DNA from 2 places in the Xenorhabdus sp. TS4 genome. Region 1 is predicted to be linked to the other one. Evidence: predicted binding sites of a transcription regulator. Region 1 holds the regulator's gene; the other holds the start of a gene.
The links. Region 1 encodes PurR, which represses purine synthesis genes. Its sites were predicted from a motif close to CANGCAAACGTTTGCNTG; they were not measured.
Positions count from the first base shown of each region.

Region 2: a site for PurR is predicted at 3,401-3,418, ahead of purM (phosphoribosylformylglycinamidine cyclo-ligase). Genes of this name have one in related genera too.

Region 1 is NZ_NKHQ01000079.1:55,850-64,118, reverse strand. It holds gene rnt (ribonuclease T) at 1-93, shown strand, start outside; gene Xets_RS16375 (Grx4 family monothiol glutaredoxin) at 165-539, opposite strand; gene sodB (superoxide dismutase [Fe]) at 904-1,482, shown strand; gene purR (HTH-type transcriptional repressor PurR) at 1,987-3,012, shown strand; gene punR (DNA-binding transcriptional activator PunR) at 3,016-3,924, opposite strand; gene punC (purine nucleoside transporter PunC) at 4,048-5,229, shown strand; gene cfa (cyclopropane fatty acyl phospholipid synthase) at 5,547-6,698, shown strand; gene Xets_RS16345 (riboflavin synthase subunit alpha) at 6,778-7,422, opposite strand; gene Xets_RS16340 (MATE family efflux transporter) at 7,710-8,269, shown strand, end outside.
Region 2 is NZ_NKHQ01000082.1:28,744-37,012, reverse strand. It holds gene ppk1 (polyphosphate kinase 1) at 1-739, opposite strand, end outside; gene speG (spermidine N1-acetyltransferase) at 792-1,355, opposite strand; gene purN (phosphoribosylglycinamide formyltransferase) at 1,557-2,195, opposite strand; gene purM (phosphoribosylformylglycinamidine cyclo-ligase) at 2,294-3,337, opposite strand; gene upp (uracil phosphoribosyltransferase) at 3,562-4,188, shown strand; gene uraA (uracil permease) at 4,258-5,568, shown strand; gene hda (DnaA inactivator Hda) at 6,023-6,730, shown strand; gene arsC (arsenate reductase (glutaredoxin)) at 6,828-7,199, opposite strand; gene Xets_RS18085 (M48 family metallopeptidase) at 7,212-8,269, opposite strand, start outside.

The sequences.
Region 1 (8,269 bases):
ACTGCCCTGCTTTTCTGTGAACTGGTTAATCGCTGGAAACGTCTAGGTGGTTGGCCGCTACCATCTACTGATGCAGCCAGCTGCGAATCCTAAAAAAGCAAGCCCCATACCAATTAAAGTATGGGGCTATGAAAAGTAGCCATTATTCAGATGAATAACTGACCTTATTCCTGCTCACGATACTTGTCGGCAGTCTCTTTGATCAGTGTTTGTAGTTCACCGCGTTGATACATCTCAACAAGAATGTCACAACCTCCCACCAACTCACCATCAACCCAAAGTTGAGGAAAAGTCGGCCAATTAGCATACTTAGGTAATTGAGCTCGGATATCTGGATTTTGCAGAATATCCACATAAGCAAAACGTTCACCACAAGCTGATAAGGCCTGAACTGCCTGTGCAGAGAAACCGCAGCTTGGCAATTTTGGTGAACCTTTCATGTACAACAGAATTGGGTTTTCTCTGATCTGACGTTCGATTTTTTCAATGACTGCATCAGCCGTTGTATCAGTAACCGTGTTAGTGTTTATATTAGTCATTTTTGCTTCCTTAAAAACTGCAAGCGCTATTTATTAGCATAAGATAAAGATTGATTCAGAATACCACTTTCTACGCTAATTTTTCTACCGTGAACTTTATATGGCAAATTTTTGCCATGACTTGCAGTAAATGATCATTAAATATTTCCACTCCAACTGACTGTATTCAATCCATGTTAAGTTTAGTTCTGCACCAGTTCGCAGCGTGATAGCATCTTTTTCCCTGTTATTTAGCAGAAAAGTTGTTAAGATAATTATCAAAATAGTAACACGATAATAAGCTTAAATTTGCCCTGCCCATGGTTAGTGTCTAAGCCATGGTTTGCGGAGCCAAAAACCCGATATTAATAAAAAGGAGCATGCAATGTCTTTTGAATTACCAGCATTACCTTATGCCAAAGATGCCCTGGAACCACACATTTCTGCAGAAACCCTGGAATACCACTACGGCAAACATCACAACGCTTATGTTGTAAACCTGAATAATCTGATTAAAGATACTGAGTTTGCCGGAAAATCTCTGGAAGAGATTATCAAAACATCTGAAGGTGGTATCTTCAATAACGCAGCACAAGTTTGGAACCATACTTTCTACTGGCATAGCCTGTCACCAAATGGTGGTGGCGAACCAACCGGAAAAGTAGCAGACGCTATCAACAATGCTTTCGGCTCTTTTGCTGAGTTCAAACAGCAATTCACTGACGCAGCCCTGAAAAACTTTGGTTCTGGTTGGACTTGGTTAGTCAAGAAAGTTGATGGCACTCTGGCTATTGTTAACTCTTCTAATGCAGCAACCCCATTGACTGGCGAAGATAAGCCAGTACTGACCGTTGATGTTTGGGAGCACGCATATTACATTGATTACCGCAATGCACGCCCTCAATATTTAGAGCACTTCTGGGCTCTGGTCAACTGGAAATTTGTTGAAGAAAATCTGGCTTAATAAGATTCGTTCTTAATACTAGCTTGAAATAATAAGGGCAGGTTTTCCTTCATGCGCGGAATTTCGTATGCTGGAGAACCCCCCCTTTAAAGTAAGTGGGACTACAAATTCTTCTTTTAGATCTTGATCAGATCAGGCAGAGGCTCCCCAGAAAAACAATCATGATTAATGCACTACTGGCGGCCAATAATCCCAATTTCAGATCTGTATCCATAGAACATCCTCAATGTGAAAATTAAGACACTTCAACATCCTAAATTTTAAGCAGTTATTTGCCATATTATCTAAAAATCATACCGCAATATTTAATCCATACTCTTTATAGCATCGATTATTGCTTTCACTTTTGAGCTAGATCAGACAAAATTCAAGGTTTACCGCTAAATTATTGCCAACCATCACCCTGTATATAAATATATTGGTAAACGATTAACAAATAGCTATACCCGACAAGAAAGATAAAGGGTATATAAATTAGACCAGAAGGTCAGGAGTCCTTTTTTCATGGCAACGATTAAAGATGTGGCTAAACGCGCTGGTGTTTCGACTACAACCGTATCCCATGTGATCAATAAAACCCGTTTCGTCGCCGAAGATACAAAGGCCGCAGTTTGGGCCGCTATTAAAGAATTGAACTATTCTCCCAGTGCCGTTGCCCGCAGCTTGAAAGTTAACCACACCAAATCCATTGGATTGCTGGCAACATCAAGTGAAGCACCCTACTTTGCTGAGATTATAGAATCGGTTGAAAATAGCTGCTATAGCAAAGGTTATACATTGATTTTATGTAATTCTCATAACAACCTTGATAAACAGAAAGCTTACCTCGCGATGCTGGCACAAAAACGAGTAGATGGTTTGCTGGTAATGTGTTCAGAATATCCTGAGCAACTTTTGAACATGTTGGAAGGCTATCGTAATATTCCTATGGTAGTCATGGATTGGGGAGAATCCAGAGGCGATTTTACCGATGCAATTATTGATAATGCCTTTCATGGTGGTTACCTGGCTGGCCGTTATCTCATTGAACGTGGTCATCGTGATATTGCATCTATTCCTGGGCCATTGGCAAGAAATACTGGAGGAGGGCGCCACCAAGGTTTCCTTAAAGCACTAAAAGAAGCCAATATCGCTATTCGGGATGAGTGGATTGTACAAGGTGATTTTGAACCTGAGTCCGGTTATCAAGCTATGTACAAGATCCTGAATCAAAAACATCGTCCAACTGCTGTTTTTTGTGGTGGAGATGTCATGGCTATGGGAGCAATTTGTGCAGCCGATGAGTTGGGATTACGCGTTCCACAAGACATTTCAATCATCGGTTATGATAATATTCGCAATGCCCGCTATTTTACGCCAGCATTAACAACCATCCACCAACCCAAAGAGCGTTTAGGGCAAATGGCCTTTTCAATGTTACTGGACAGGATCGTCAATAAACGTGAGGATGCACAAACTATCGAAGTCCACCCACGCCTTGTTGAACGGCGCTCTGTTGCAGATGGACCTTTTATCGATTATCGCCGCTGACGGTTAATTTTCTTGCAGCCATTCGGCATTAAGCGTTTCGCTATCCCCCAGATAATCAAGTAACCAGCTTAATGCCGGTGAATGGCTTTTTTGCGACCATGTTAAGCAGCATGGGCTGTCAGGCAATGGTTGTTCAAGTTCAAGTGTAATCAACTTGCCTTTACGGATCAGCGGTTGCGCACGGTGTTTAGGCACCATACCTACACACAATCCATCCATCAAGCAACTTAATCCAACATCCCAATCAGGGACAATCAGTCTCCGCTGATTATCCAAAGCCCATGTATCACGCTTAGGCAAACTGCGTGAGGTGTCTTCAAGACATAAACTGGGATAAGGCCGCATTTGGTCATCATTCAATTTTCCCGATATTACTGCCAGTTCGTGTTCAGGACTGGCTACACACAACCAAGGCATGAACCCCATATCCCTGAAGCTATATCGCTCACCAACAGGGGCAGCACGTGTCGCTCCGATGGCGACATCCACCCGTCCATCCACCAAAGCATCCCACACGCCATTGAAAACTTCAGGATAGATAAGTAATTCAATATCTGGAAAATGGCGATAAAAATCCAAAATTAGCCGAAGCGTTCGCTCTGGTTTTACTACCTGATCAACCGCAATACTAAATTGTCCCCGCCAACCATTGGCAACCTGTTGGCACTGGTGCCGAGTGTGATTCATTTTTTTGATAACAGAACGCGCTTCTTTGACAAAAATTGCCCCCGCTTCCGTTAAATCAACATCACGATGACGACGTTCAAACAGAGGTACTGCCAGCCATTCTTCAAGCTGTTTTACCGTATAGCTGACAGCAGAAGGCACACGATGAAGTTCTGATGCAGCCGCGCTGAAACTTCCTGTTCTGGCAACAGCATCAACGACTTCCAGAGAGTATTCAGACCACATATATCTTCCTTTCAATTTTTTTCACAACATGGTGCAAATATTACCGTTTCACAAGTAAAAATCATGCTATATAAAATAAGCCAAATATTTCCTTATCCACTACAAAACCTGATTATTAACACAATGACAACAAATAAAAACTCCATTCCATTTATGTCTTATCTCGCGGGTTTAAGCATGTTAGGCTATCTGGCCATTGATATGTATCTGCCCGCTTTTGATACAATGAAAGCAGAATTAGGTACATCAACTAATGCTATTAGTGCGAGCCTTAGCATTTTTCTTGCCGGATTTGCTTTTGCACAACTTTTATGGGGTCAATTGTCTGACCGTTTAGGCAGAAAACCTGTTCTTATTATCGGCCTATCCCTGTTTTCCATTAGTTGTTTAGGTATGCTTTGGATAACGGGTCCGATCCAGTTATTGGTATTGAGATTTATGCAAGCGGTTGGCGTTTGTTCCGCTGCGGTGACTTGGCAGGCTTTAGTCGTCGACAGATATGATGCAGAGCGTACCAAACGTGTTTTTGCCATGATCATGCCTTTGGTTGCTCTTTCCCCTGCTCTTGCTCCTTTGTTGGGCGCATGGCTATTGACACATAATGGTTGGAGAGTCATTTTCCTTGTTTTAATGATCGTAACGATATTGCTGTTAATACCAACATTTTTTCTGACTAATAAGCGTACTAGTATCGAAACCCACGCTGATAAAAAGGCAGTTTCTTTCTTTACGTTATTAACTTCCCCAGTTTTTAACGGAAATGTATTGATCTATGCATCTTGCAGTGCCGGTTTTTTTGCCTGGCTAACGGGTTCACCAACAATTTTGAAAGATATGGGTTATGACCCTACCGATATTGGCTTAAGTTATATTCCCCAAACTCTGGCATTTATGATTGGCGGGTATGGTTGCCGTATCTTACTGGAAAAAGTAAAAAGTGAAACGGTATTCCCATTTCTGTTGGTGGGCTATGCTGTAAGCATGATCATTATTTGCTTGATTTCCATATTAAGTGAACCTTCATTTATAGCCATTCTTATTCCTTTTTGTGTGATGGCGGCAATGAATGGTGCATCCTATCCAATTGCAGTAGCAAATGCTCTGTCTGTTTATCCTCAGGATAGTGGTAAAGCGGCTGCATTACAAAATGCCCTGCAATTGGGCCTCTGTTTTGTTGCGAGTATGATCGTCTCTGTATTTATGGAATACCCTCTTTTATCGACGACAACAACAATGGCGCTTACGGTTGTTCCAATGTCTGTCGGTTATTGGCTGCAAAAACAAGGTGTTGAAAAAAACCACTAAACATGAATACAATAATTCTCCAAAAAAATAATAGTTAAGAACATTATTATCTAAAGGTTACACCATTATGTGACCTTTAGATGATTGTTTAAATACTATTTCACTCATATACTCATACGGATTCATTATTCTAAAAACTCGGAATTTGAGGTCTCTCAGAGCATTGACGCTCTATTTAATTTCAGGATGAATAGGCAATATGTGCTTTTCAATGCAATTTCTATATTATTTTCCAATAAACCTTCGGGGTTTTATATAATAAAAATCAGCTACAAAGTGACACCTCAAAATTCCATCACACAAATGTTGGAGAGTATATGAGTTCGTCTTTCGTTGAAGGTAAAAAAATAATCACTGATCCTTGGCATAGGATCGCCCATGAATTGCTTCAGGAAACTGATATTGATATCAATGGTAAGCGCCCTTTCGACATACGGATTAAAAATCCTGACTTCTATAAACGCGTATTGAAAAAAGGCTCCTTGGGTCTGGGTGAGAGTTATATGGATGGCTGGTGGGAATGTGATCGCCTTGATATTTTCTTTTACAAAGTATTACGGGCAGGTTTAGAACATCGTATTCCTAAAAATGTCAAGGATATCTTCAAGATAATTATCTCTCGTATATTTAATTTACAATCTCCCAAACGTGCCTGGATTGTAGGTGAGGAACATTATAATTTAGGCAATGACCTGTTTACCCGGATGCTTGATCCTCACATGCAATATTCTTGCGGTTATTGGAAAGATGCCAACACACTAGAAGAAGCACAATCCCATAAGCTGCGCCTGATTTGCGAAAAACTACAATTGTCCCCAGGCATGACTTTATTGGATATCGGTTGTGGATGGGGAGGTTTGGCTGCCTATGCGGCAGAAAACTACGGTGTATCTGTTACAGGGGTAACGATTTCAGCCGAGCAACAGAAGTATGCACAGGAACACTGCAAGGATCTAAATGTAAAAATTATCCTTGAAGATTACCGAAACCTCGACCTTCAGTTTGATCGCGTTGTATCTGTCGGCATGTTTGAGCACGTAGGCCCTAAAAATTATGACAATTATTTCAATATAGTGAAAAAGAACTTAAAACCTGATGGTCTGTTCCTTCTCCATACCATCGGTTCCAATATTGATAAATTAGGTTCCGATGCATGGATCAGCAAATATATTTTTCCCAATGGCTGCTTACCATCGATCGCCAAAATTGCCAAAGCAACTACCGGAAAGTTTGTCATGGAAGATTGGCACAATTTTGGGGCTGATTATGACCGGACATTGATGGCATGGTATGAGCGATTTATCGCCAGTTGGCATGAAATAGAGCATAACTATAGCCCACGCTTCAAACGGATGTTCAGTTATTACCTGAACGCCTGTGCAGGTGCATTCCGTGCAAGAGATATACAGTTATGGCAGATAGTCTTTAGTCCGCGAGGCATTGAAAAAGGATTGAGAGTACCTAGATAGCTCCCCATAACGGAATGCTTGAAGCTACAGAAATCGTATTTCTGTAGCTTTCGTGTTTTATCGAATCTAGAAAGATTTTTTATTGCTCTTCAGTCTGTGACAATAATTTTTCTTGTTCTTTCTGAGACAGAATCCGTTCAACGGTATCTACAATCGCTTGGGTTTGTGGATCAATTTCAATATTAACCTTTTCACCGAGACGTTTTTTGCCCAAAGTTGTACGTTCCAATGTTTCTGGAATTAAATGAACACAGAAGCGATTATTGACTACATCTCCAATTGTTAGGCTAATTCCGTCAATACCAACAAATCCTTTATGCAGGATATATTTCATTAACTGTTTATCGTGAATTCGAAACCATATTTCATGGTTATTTTCAGAAGTGAAGATCTTGGCAATTTCTGCTGTTGTAATAACATGACCGGACATCAAATGCCCACCAATTTCATCACCAAATTTAGCAGCCCTTTCCAAATTAACTAAATCACCTACCCTAAGTTCGCCAAGGTTGGTCAGACGCAATGTTTCTTTCATTAAATCAAAACTGATTAAATCACCGTCGATCTTAGTTACAGTCAGACAACAACCGTTGTGGGAAACAGAAGCCCCCGTTTCAATTCCGCGTAATAATTCAGCCGGAAATTTAACAACATGGGTCCGAAAATGCATTTTTTCATCAATAGCAACTATCGGTGCTTTTCCCTGAACAATACCTGTAAACATGGGAACCTCTTTAATAATTTCATCTAGCGGATTAGTTTAACCCACTCACCACTTTTAAACATTACTTAAATACCATTTTGTTTAATACATTATTTTGGTTGAGTTTAGTTTCAGTTGAGTGTTGCTTCAATCATGTTGAGTATAAACATCGTGCAATGATTGGATTAATAAAATGAGTCCTATACAATATGACAGCTTATAAGCGATATATTTTCCATTAACATCGTTTGCTCGCAAAAATATTTCTTGTTTTTCTCGTTAATTTTCAATCAAAAAAGGTGTAGTACGTGCAGAAATATTTAAATGAAGCGCGTAGTTTGCTCGCTTTAGGGATCCCTGTCGTCATCGCACAGTTTTCACAAACTGCGATGGGTTTCGTCGATACCGTCATGGCTGGTAAAGCTGGTGCTATTGAAATGTCAGCGGTTGCTGTTGGTACATCAATCTGGCTGCCAACCATTCTGTTTGGCCAAGGTTTATTGCTCGCCTTGACACCAATCGTGGCACACATGAATGGATCTGGTCAGAGAAAAAATGTTGCAGGCCAAATTCAGCAAGGATTTTGGCTTGCAACTTTCCTCTCTATCTTGACCATCGCAATACTGTATAACAGCCGATTTGTTATAGAAGCACAACATAACGTCGATCCTGTATTGGCACAAAAAGCCACGGAATTTATCCATGCCATCATGTGGGGAGCGCCAGGTTATTTGTTTTATCAAGTTTTACGTGGTCAATGTGAAGGGTTATCGAAAACCAAACCAGCAATGGTCATAGGCCTTGCCGGACTACTGGTCAATATTCCCGTTAACTATATTTTTATTTACGGTAAATTTGGTGCGCCTGC
Region 2 (8,269 bases), on a different contig from region 1:
TCAATTCCAGCAGGCTGGATTCCATCTCTGTTGCCAGATCATATTCGGAATCACGGGTCATTTTCATCGAATAGACGTTCAACGTGTCGTAATCGAAAAATCCTTTGAAAATTTCATCCAGCGTGTAACGCAGAATATTATCAAGTAATATCATTGACTTGCGTTTTTTTGGCATCTCTGGAGGCAGATTGACGAAACGCGGGACTTTATCTGATGGAATTTCTAACAAAGCATACTGCGTTTCTTGCCCATGAATAATTTCAACGGCCAAATAGGTGTAATCATCTTTGAGAAACTCAACTAAATTAGTTTCTGGGTTGATGACGATGGGTGTGATATGTGGTCGCAAATGCTGGCGAAAATATTGCCGCAGCCAGATTTGTTGATTCGGGGATATCTGCCGTTCATTGATCAAGAAAATCTGATTACGTGCCATTTCCAGCAGTAGATCGTTATAGAGGGCATCGAATTCTTGATCGATCTTGGCAACCTTAGTCTGAATCTTTTTCAATAATTGGCGGGCAGTAGTGGCTGAACCTTGTTCTTCACTGATAAGAATACGCCGCTTTACATCGGCAAAGCGCACTTTATAAAACTCATCTAAATTATTGGAGTAGATCCCTAAAAACCTCATTCTTTCAATCAGCGGGTTACTTTTGTCAGCCGCTTCCTGAAGTACACGTTCGTTGAAAGAGAGCCAACTGAGTTCTTTCTCGGTATAAAGACGATCGTGGGACATTACTACTCCTTACTACTCCACTGAGTTTTTCACTTAGTTTAAGGGTTGGCGTTTAACGAGTCGATGTGCTGGTTTGGGCTTCACGGGTTTTATTGGCGAAATAGTGGTGCTGGAAAGTACACATCCTGATAGCTGTATGATAAGAACCGTTTACAAAAAACTCATCGATTAATTCACCTTCAGTATAGAATCCCAATTTATTGTATATATGAATTGCTTTCGTATTCTCTTTATCAACAATCAGATACAACTTGTAAAGATTTAAGACAGCAAAAGCGTATTCCATTGCAAGTTTGACAGCTACCGCTGCGTAACCTTGTCCTTGATAAGCTGGGGCGATGATAATCTGGAATTCTGCGCGACGGTGGACATAATCAATCTCAACCAGTTCCACCAAACCGACTTTGGAATTCAGGCTTTCTATAATAAAACGGCGCTCACTTTGGTCATGAATATGCTTATCATAGAGGTCGCATAATTCAACAAAGGCTTCATAAGGCTCTTCAAACCAGTAGCGCATAACGCTGGCGTTATTATCGAGTTGATGAACAAAAGGAAGATCTTCTCGTTCAAGAGGACGTAAATTTACCGATGGATTTTCCGAACCACTGGACATTGGATACCTCAGTGTTTTGTGGTGAAATTTATAGGGTATAAGTGTATTTGATGTTGAATAATGTTCGAATAAATAATCATTGCCAGGTAAATCAATCCAAAATAGCAACTTACAGCAAAGTGTTACTGGAATATAGCACTTAAAAAATATTATAACAAAATCTGCTAACACAGAGCCGTAAGTTGAAGCCAGCGGGTTAAATTATTCTGATGCGTAACCTTGTGGCGGCAGAACCTTGCCATCCATAATTGCGTTATTGCTTTCCATCATCAAACGTTGATCTAAAAACCAGCTGATGACCAGAGGATAAATATGGTGTTCCTGGGTTTGTACACGCCCGATGACTTCTTCTTCTTTATCCCCCGCAAAAATCGGCACCTTAGCCTGTAAAATAATAGGGCCGCCATCTAATTCTTCAGTCACGAAATGGACGGAAGTGCCATGTTCTTTATCACCGTTCTCAATGGCTTTCCGATGGGTATGCAGACCGGGATATTTAGGCAAGAGAGAAGGGTGAATATTGAGCAGGTGTCCATAATAGTGCTGGACAAATTCGGGTGATAAGATCCTCATGTAACCTGCTAAGACCACTAAATCGGGTTCATATTGGTCAATGGCTTTGAGTAGGGCGATATCATAATTTGTACGATCCGCATAAGCTTTCGGGTTGATAAAGTAGGCAGGGATATCTGCTTGTTCAGCACGTTGCAAGCCATAGGCATCGGCATTATTACTGAAAACGGCAGCAATATATCCATTAATTCGGTTTTGTTGGCAGGCATCTATGATGGATTGAAGATTGCTGCCATTGCCGGAGACTAAAACGACAATTTTTTTCATAACGGGTTTTCACTGAAGAAATTCATTGATTAATAGGCTCTTCATTTTTCAAGCTACAGCTTTATTAGCTGTAACTTGAAATCAATCAGACAAAATATTTATTTTGTAATAACGACTGGTTGCTCATCGGCATTAAGTTCGACAATTGTACCGATTTGCCATGCATTTTCGCCTGATGTGGTTAAATACGAAATCGCCTGCTCTACCTGAGATTGAGGAAGTGCGATTATCATACCGACTCCGCAGTTAAATGTGCGGTACATTTCATGTTCGCTGACATTACCAGCTTGCTGTAACCAGGTAAAAATTGCCGGCCATTGCCAACTGTCAGCTTTGATTCTGGCTTGCATGTTTTCTGGCAGAACACGAGGAATATTTTCCCAGAAGCCGCCACCAGTCAGATGTGCAATCGCATGAACATCAACTTTTTCAATCAGTTCAAGAATGGATTTGACGTAAATTTGGGTTGGGGTAAGTAAGTGATCGGCGAGTGGTTTCCCTTCAAGCTCGGTAGTTTCTGGATCAACCTGACTTACCTCAAGGATTTTACGGATCAAAGAATAACCATTGGAATGCGGTCCACTGGATGCAAGTGCAATCAGGGCATCACCAGTCTGAACCTGACTGCCGTCAATAATTTCCGATTTTTCAACAACACCAACGCAAAAACCCGCGACATCATAATCTTCACCGTGATACATGCCGGGCATTTCTGCGGTTTCACCACCGACTAATGCACAGCCTGCTTGTTTGCAGCCTTCTGCTATTCCTGTGATGACACTGGCGGCTGTATCAACATCCAGTTTGCCAGTAGCATAGTAATCAAGGAAGAAAAGAGGCTCGGCGCCTTGCACAACCAGATCATTGACACACATGGCAACCAAATCAATTCCGATAGTGTCATGGCGCTTTAAGTCCATGGCCAGACGCAGCTTAGTACCAACGCCATCTGTACCGGAAACCAACACCGGTTCGCGATATTTCTGTGGTAAGGCACATAATGCACCGAAACCACCTAATCCTCCCATCACTTCGGGGCGACGGGTCTGTTTTACGACACCTTTGATACGATTGACTAAGGCATTACCGGCATCAATATCGACACCAGCATCTTTATAGCTAAGAGAGGTTTTGTTGGTCACTGCGTAGCTCCCAGGCGGTTGCATTTTTATGAATAAAACAGAACGGTGACAATTCTAACAGTCTAAGCAAACGTTTGCGATAGCTTTATATCGGTTTCCTGCTAGATCGGGATCGAAGAAAATAACTCTTTAGTAATAAAAATTAACAGATTGGTAGTGGTTTGATACGGAAAAGGAGTTATAATCCCGCGATTTTTTTATCTGCCGGCTATGAGGAGAAACCCATGAAGATCGTTGAGGTTAAACACCCGCTAGTTAAACATAAACTTGGCCTGATGCGAGATCATGATATAAGCACTAAACGCTTCCGTGAACTGGCTTCAGAGGTGGGGAGTCTTCTGACATATGAAGCAACTGCTGATTTGGAAGTCGAGAAAGTGACCATTGACGGATGGTGTGGTCCGGTAGAGATAGATCAGATTAAAGGGAAAAAGATTACGGTAGTACCTATTCTGCGTGCGGGCTTGGGCATGATGGATGGTGTACTGGAAAATATTCCTAGTGCACGAATCAGTGTTGTTGGTGTGTATCGTGATGAAGAAACACTTGAGCCAGTGCCTTATTTTCAGAAATTAGTCTCCGATATTAATGAACGCATGGCATTGGTTGTCGATCCAATGTTGGCAACCGGTGGCTCCATGATCGCTACCATTGATTTGTTGAAAAAAGCGGGATGTCCTGCCATTAAGGTATTGGTTTTGGTTGCTGCGCCGGAAGGGGTCGCTGCACTGGAGAAAGCTCACCCTGATGTTGAATTGTATACCGCGTCGATTGATAAATGTCTAAATGAGCATGGATACATCGTCCCTGGTTTAGGGGATGCAGGTGATAAAATATTTGGCACTAAATAACATTGATAGCCGGCTGGAAAGTCGGCTTTTTTTTGGTTTCTAGCAAGGTGATATAAGAGGATATCAATAATGACTCGTCGAACTATTGGAGTAGAAGAAAGACCTCCTTTGGCACAGACTATTCCTTTAAGTTTGCAACATCTATTTGCCATGTTTGGCGCAACCGTTTTGGTTCCCATTTTATTTAAAGTGAATCCGGCGACAATTTTGTTATTCAATGGCATTGGAACATTACTGTATTTGGTGATTTGTAAAGGAAGAATTCCGGCTTATTTAGGTTCCAGCTTTGCTTTTATTTCGCCTGTATTGTTGTTACTGCCTTTGGGATATGAATTGGCATTAGGTGGATTTATTGTCTGCGGTTTGTTGTTTTGTCTGGTTGCCCTGCTTGTAAAAGTTGCAGGAAGGGGATGGATTAATGTGATGTTTCCTCCGGCAGCGATGGGAGCGATTGTTGCGGTGATCGGCCTGGAGTTGGCTGGTGTTGCTGCTGATATGGCGGGGTTGCGTCCAGCGGTAGGTACTGAAATTAATATGACCAACCTGACCATATCTATGGTTACGCTGGGCGTGACTATCTTGGGATCAGTGATATTCCGTGGTTTTATGGCGATTATTCCGATTCTGATTGGTGTTTTGGTAGGGTATGTGCTGTCATTTTTTATGGGAGTTGTAGATTTAACGCCAGTACGTGAAGCGCCGTGGTTTGCATTGCCGACGTTCTATACACCGTGTTTTGAATGGTTTGCCATTATGACAATTTTACCTGCGGCGCTGGTGGTTATTGCAGAACACGTTGGGCACTTAGTGGTAACGGCAAATATTGTGCAGAAAGACTTATTGAAAAATCCAGGTTTGCACCGCTCAATGTTTGCCAATGGTTTTTCAACGATGATTTCGGGTTTCTTTGGTTCAACACCTAACACGACTTATGGTGAAAATATTGGTGTTATGGCGCTTACCCGTGTATACAGCACATGGGTGATTGGTGGCGCTGCGGTGATGGCAATATTGCTTTCCTGCGTTGGTAAATTGGCGGCAGCGATCCAAATGATCCCAATCCCTGTGATGGGAGGTGTTTCCCTGTTACTGTATGGTGTGATTGGTGCATCAGGCATTCGAGTTCTGATTGATTCGAAAGTTGATTACAGTAAGGCACAGAACCTGATCCTGACCTCCATTATTTTGATTATTGGTGTTAGCGGAGCGAAAATTCAGATCGGTTCGGCAGAATTGAAGGGTATGGCGCTTGCAACTGTTGTGGGGATTGGTTTAAGCCTGTTTTTTAAACTGATAAGCTTCATCCGTCCAGAAGAGCCATATATTAACTCCTCTGTGGAATCAATCAGAAATGATAAGAAGAGCGAAGTGGTGGAATAAAAGACATTAATGAAATTTATTGGAAAGGGTTTTTTAAAAGCCCTTTCTGTTTTTAAAAATTATTTTCTCTATCATTTTACTTTGTCATTTATAACGATAAGTTTTTCCTTTACCAATAATATCTGCCGTCAATCGCTATTGAAAATAACTTAAGAGAGATAAGTTAAAATCTTCGGCAATACAATATATTTTTACTCTTGGTTTTTACTTTTTACTATTGTCAATATTGACTATTGATAGTATGAGATTATCAAATATAAGAATTTTTATTCTAGGGTGGGTTATTTCTAGCTTGCGCAAGAAATACGAGTGGTTTTGTTACTGGTCGTAATCTATCCATTTTATGGGGAAATATGCTTTGATGATAATCTCCTACTTTAAACAAAGCATTCGTTTCATTTATAGAGACTTTTTGTGGTAGACTTAGCGCTGTTCGTTATCCATTCTGTTTGAGGTGCTTCTGAATACACCGTCGCAGCTTTCACTACCATTATATTTGCCCGATGATGAAACTTTTGCCAGTTTCTTTGCAGGTGAGAATACTTCCTTATTAGCTGCAATAAAATTGGCTATAAGTCAGTCACACGGCAGTTATATCTATTTCTGGTCCCGCGATGGCGGGGGTAAGAGCCATTTGCTTCACGCAGCCTGTGCCGAATTATCCCAACAGGGAGAAGCTGTAGGGTATGTACCACTGGATAAGCGCGCCTATTTTGTCCCTGAAGTCCTTGATGGTATGGAACATTTATCATTAGTGTGCATCGATAATATTGAGTGTATTGCGGGTGATCAGGAATGGGAGATGGCTATTTTCAATCTTTACAACCGCATTGTAGAAATTGGCCGAACTTGTCTTTTAATCACAGGTGATCGTCCTCCACGGCAAATTAACCTGACGTTACCGGATTTGGCATCTCGTTTGGATTGGGGGCAAATTTACAAATTACAACCTCTGTCAGATGATGAGAAAATCCAGGCATTGCAACTACGGGCAAAATTACGGGGTTTCGAACTGCCTGAGGATGTGGGGCGTTTTGTGTTAAAGCGGCTCGATAGGGAAATGCAAACGTTGTTCAGGACCTTGGATGAGCTTGATCGGGCTTCCATTGTGGCACAACGCAAACTCACGATCCCATTTGTAAAGGATATCCTTGAGCTTTGAGTGAATAAAGCAGTAAGGAAATGAGATCAGAATAAAAAAGTGATAGAGAATATATTCCTGTCACTTTTTTATTGAAAACGTTCTTAGTGAAAAATAGTTACAGCAGAATTTCTTTAACCTGTTCAGGGGGACGTCCCAAACGAGCCTTATCACCGACAACAACAATCGGGCGCTCTATCAATTTGGGATTTTCAGCCATCGCCTGGAGCAATGCGTCTTGGGATAACGTGGTATCGTCCAGGTTTAATGCTTTGTAGAGCTCTTCTTTAGTACGCATTAATTGGCGGGCATCTTTGAAACCGAGCTGTTGTAACAGTACGGCAAGCTGTTCTGCTGTAGGTGGTGTATCAAGATAGTGAATGATTTCCGGTGTAATACCGAATTCTTCAATCAGCTTGAGGGTTTCACGGCTCTTTGAACAGCGAGGATTGTGGTAAAAAATCACTTTTCGTGTATCAAGATTTTGCATGTAAAAAATCCTTTATTTTTTATATTGGTCATAACTTTGTTGCAGTTGGCGCAATTGATCAATACGGGCATCATATCGCTCTTGTTCATAACTGCCTAATTTGGCCAACGCACTGGCTTTGCTAAGTTGTTCTATAGCGGAGCCAAAATTACCTTGCAATGCCATGATTTCCGCATAGGCGGCTAATTCATCATTGTGTTTTCCCTGTGCTCCGGCAGTTTTTCTTAACAGTATCCAGCCAGTAAGATCGTCAGGATGATTGAAAGTATAACGAAACAGAAGTTGTGATGCCTGAGAATACTTTTTATCCATAAGATAGGTATTTGCGAGGTTAATTTGCAATACCGGATTGTTTTTCAGTTTCTTGAGTGCATCCTGCAAGCGAATGATGGCGTTGGTATACTGTTTTTGCCCGATATCAATATCCGTCATGGTATCAATAAACCAAATATTATCCGGTTGTTTATCAAGCAATGGAGAGAGTATTGCCCTGGCCTCGGCATACTTTTTATCTTCAGAAAGCAAAATAGCCCGTCCATAGGCAGCAGCCAGCTGTTCTTTGGCGGTTCCCTGGCTGTATTTCTTTAGCCATTGATCAATGTAGGGACGTTGATCAGTTGAATACATGGTTAGAATACGGACACGGGCGAACAGAAAATCTTGGGATTCTGAAACGGCTTTAGTTGAATATTGATTGGCCCGATTACGGGCGTCAGCCAGACGGCTGGCAGGTAATGGGTGAGTATATAGCATTTCAGGTAGTTTGGAGCTATAGCGAGATTGATCTACCAGTACTTGCATAAAATCAGGCATACCGTGTGGATCAAATCCCGCTCGACTGAGCGTTTGTATTCCAATACGATCAGCTTCTTGCTCATTCGATTGGGTAAAACTGATCATGCCTTGTTGGACGCCCGCCAGTGTGCCACTGAGTGCAGCCATGCCGGCTTGTGGATTAGCTATCATAAGCAAAATAGCGCCCAATGTGCCGGTCCATGCCAGAGGGCTGGTACGTTTTTGTTCTTCTATCCATCGTGCTAAATGCCGCTGAGTAACATGGGAAATCTCAT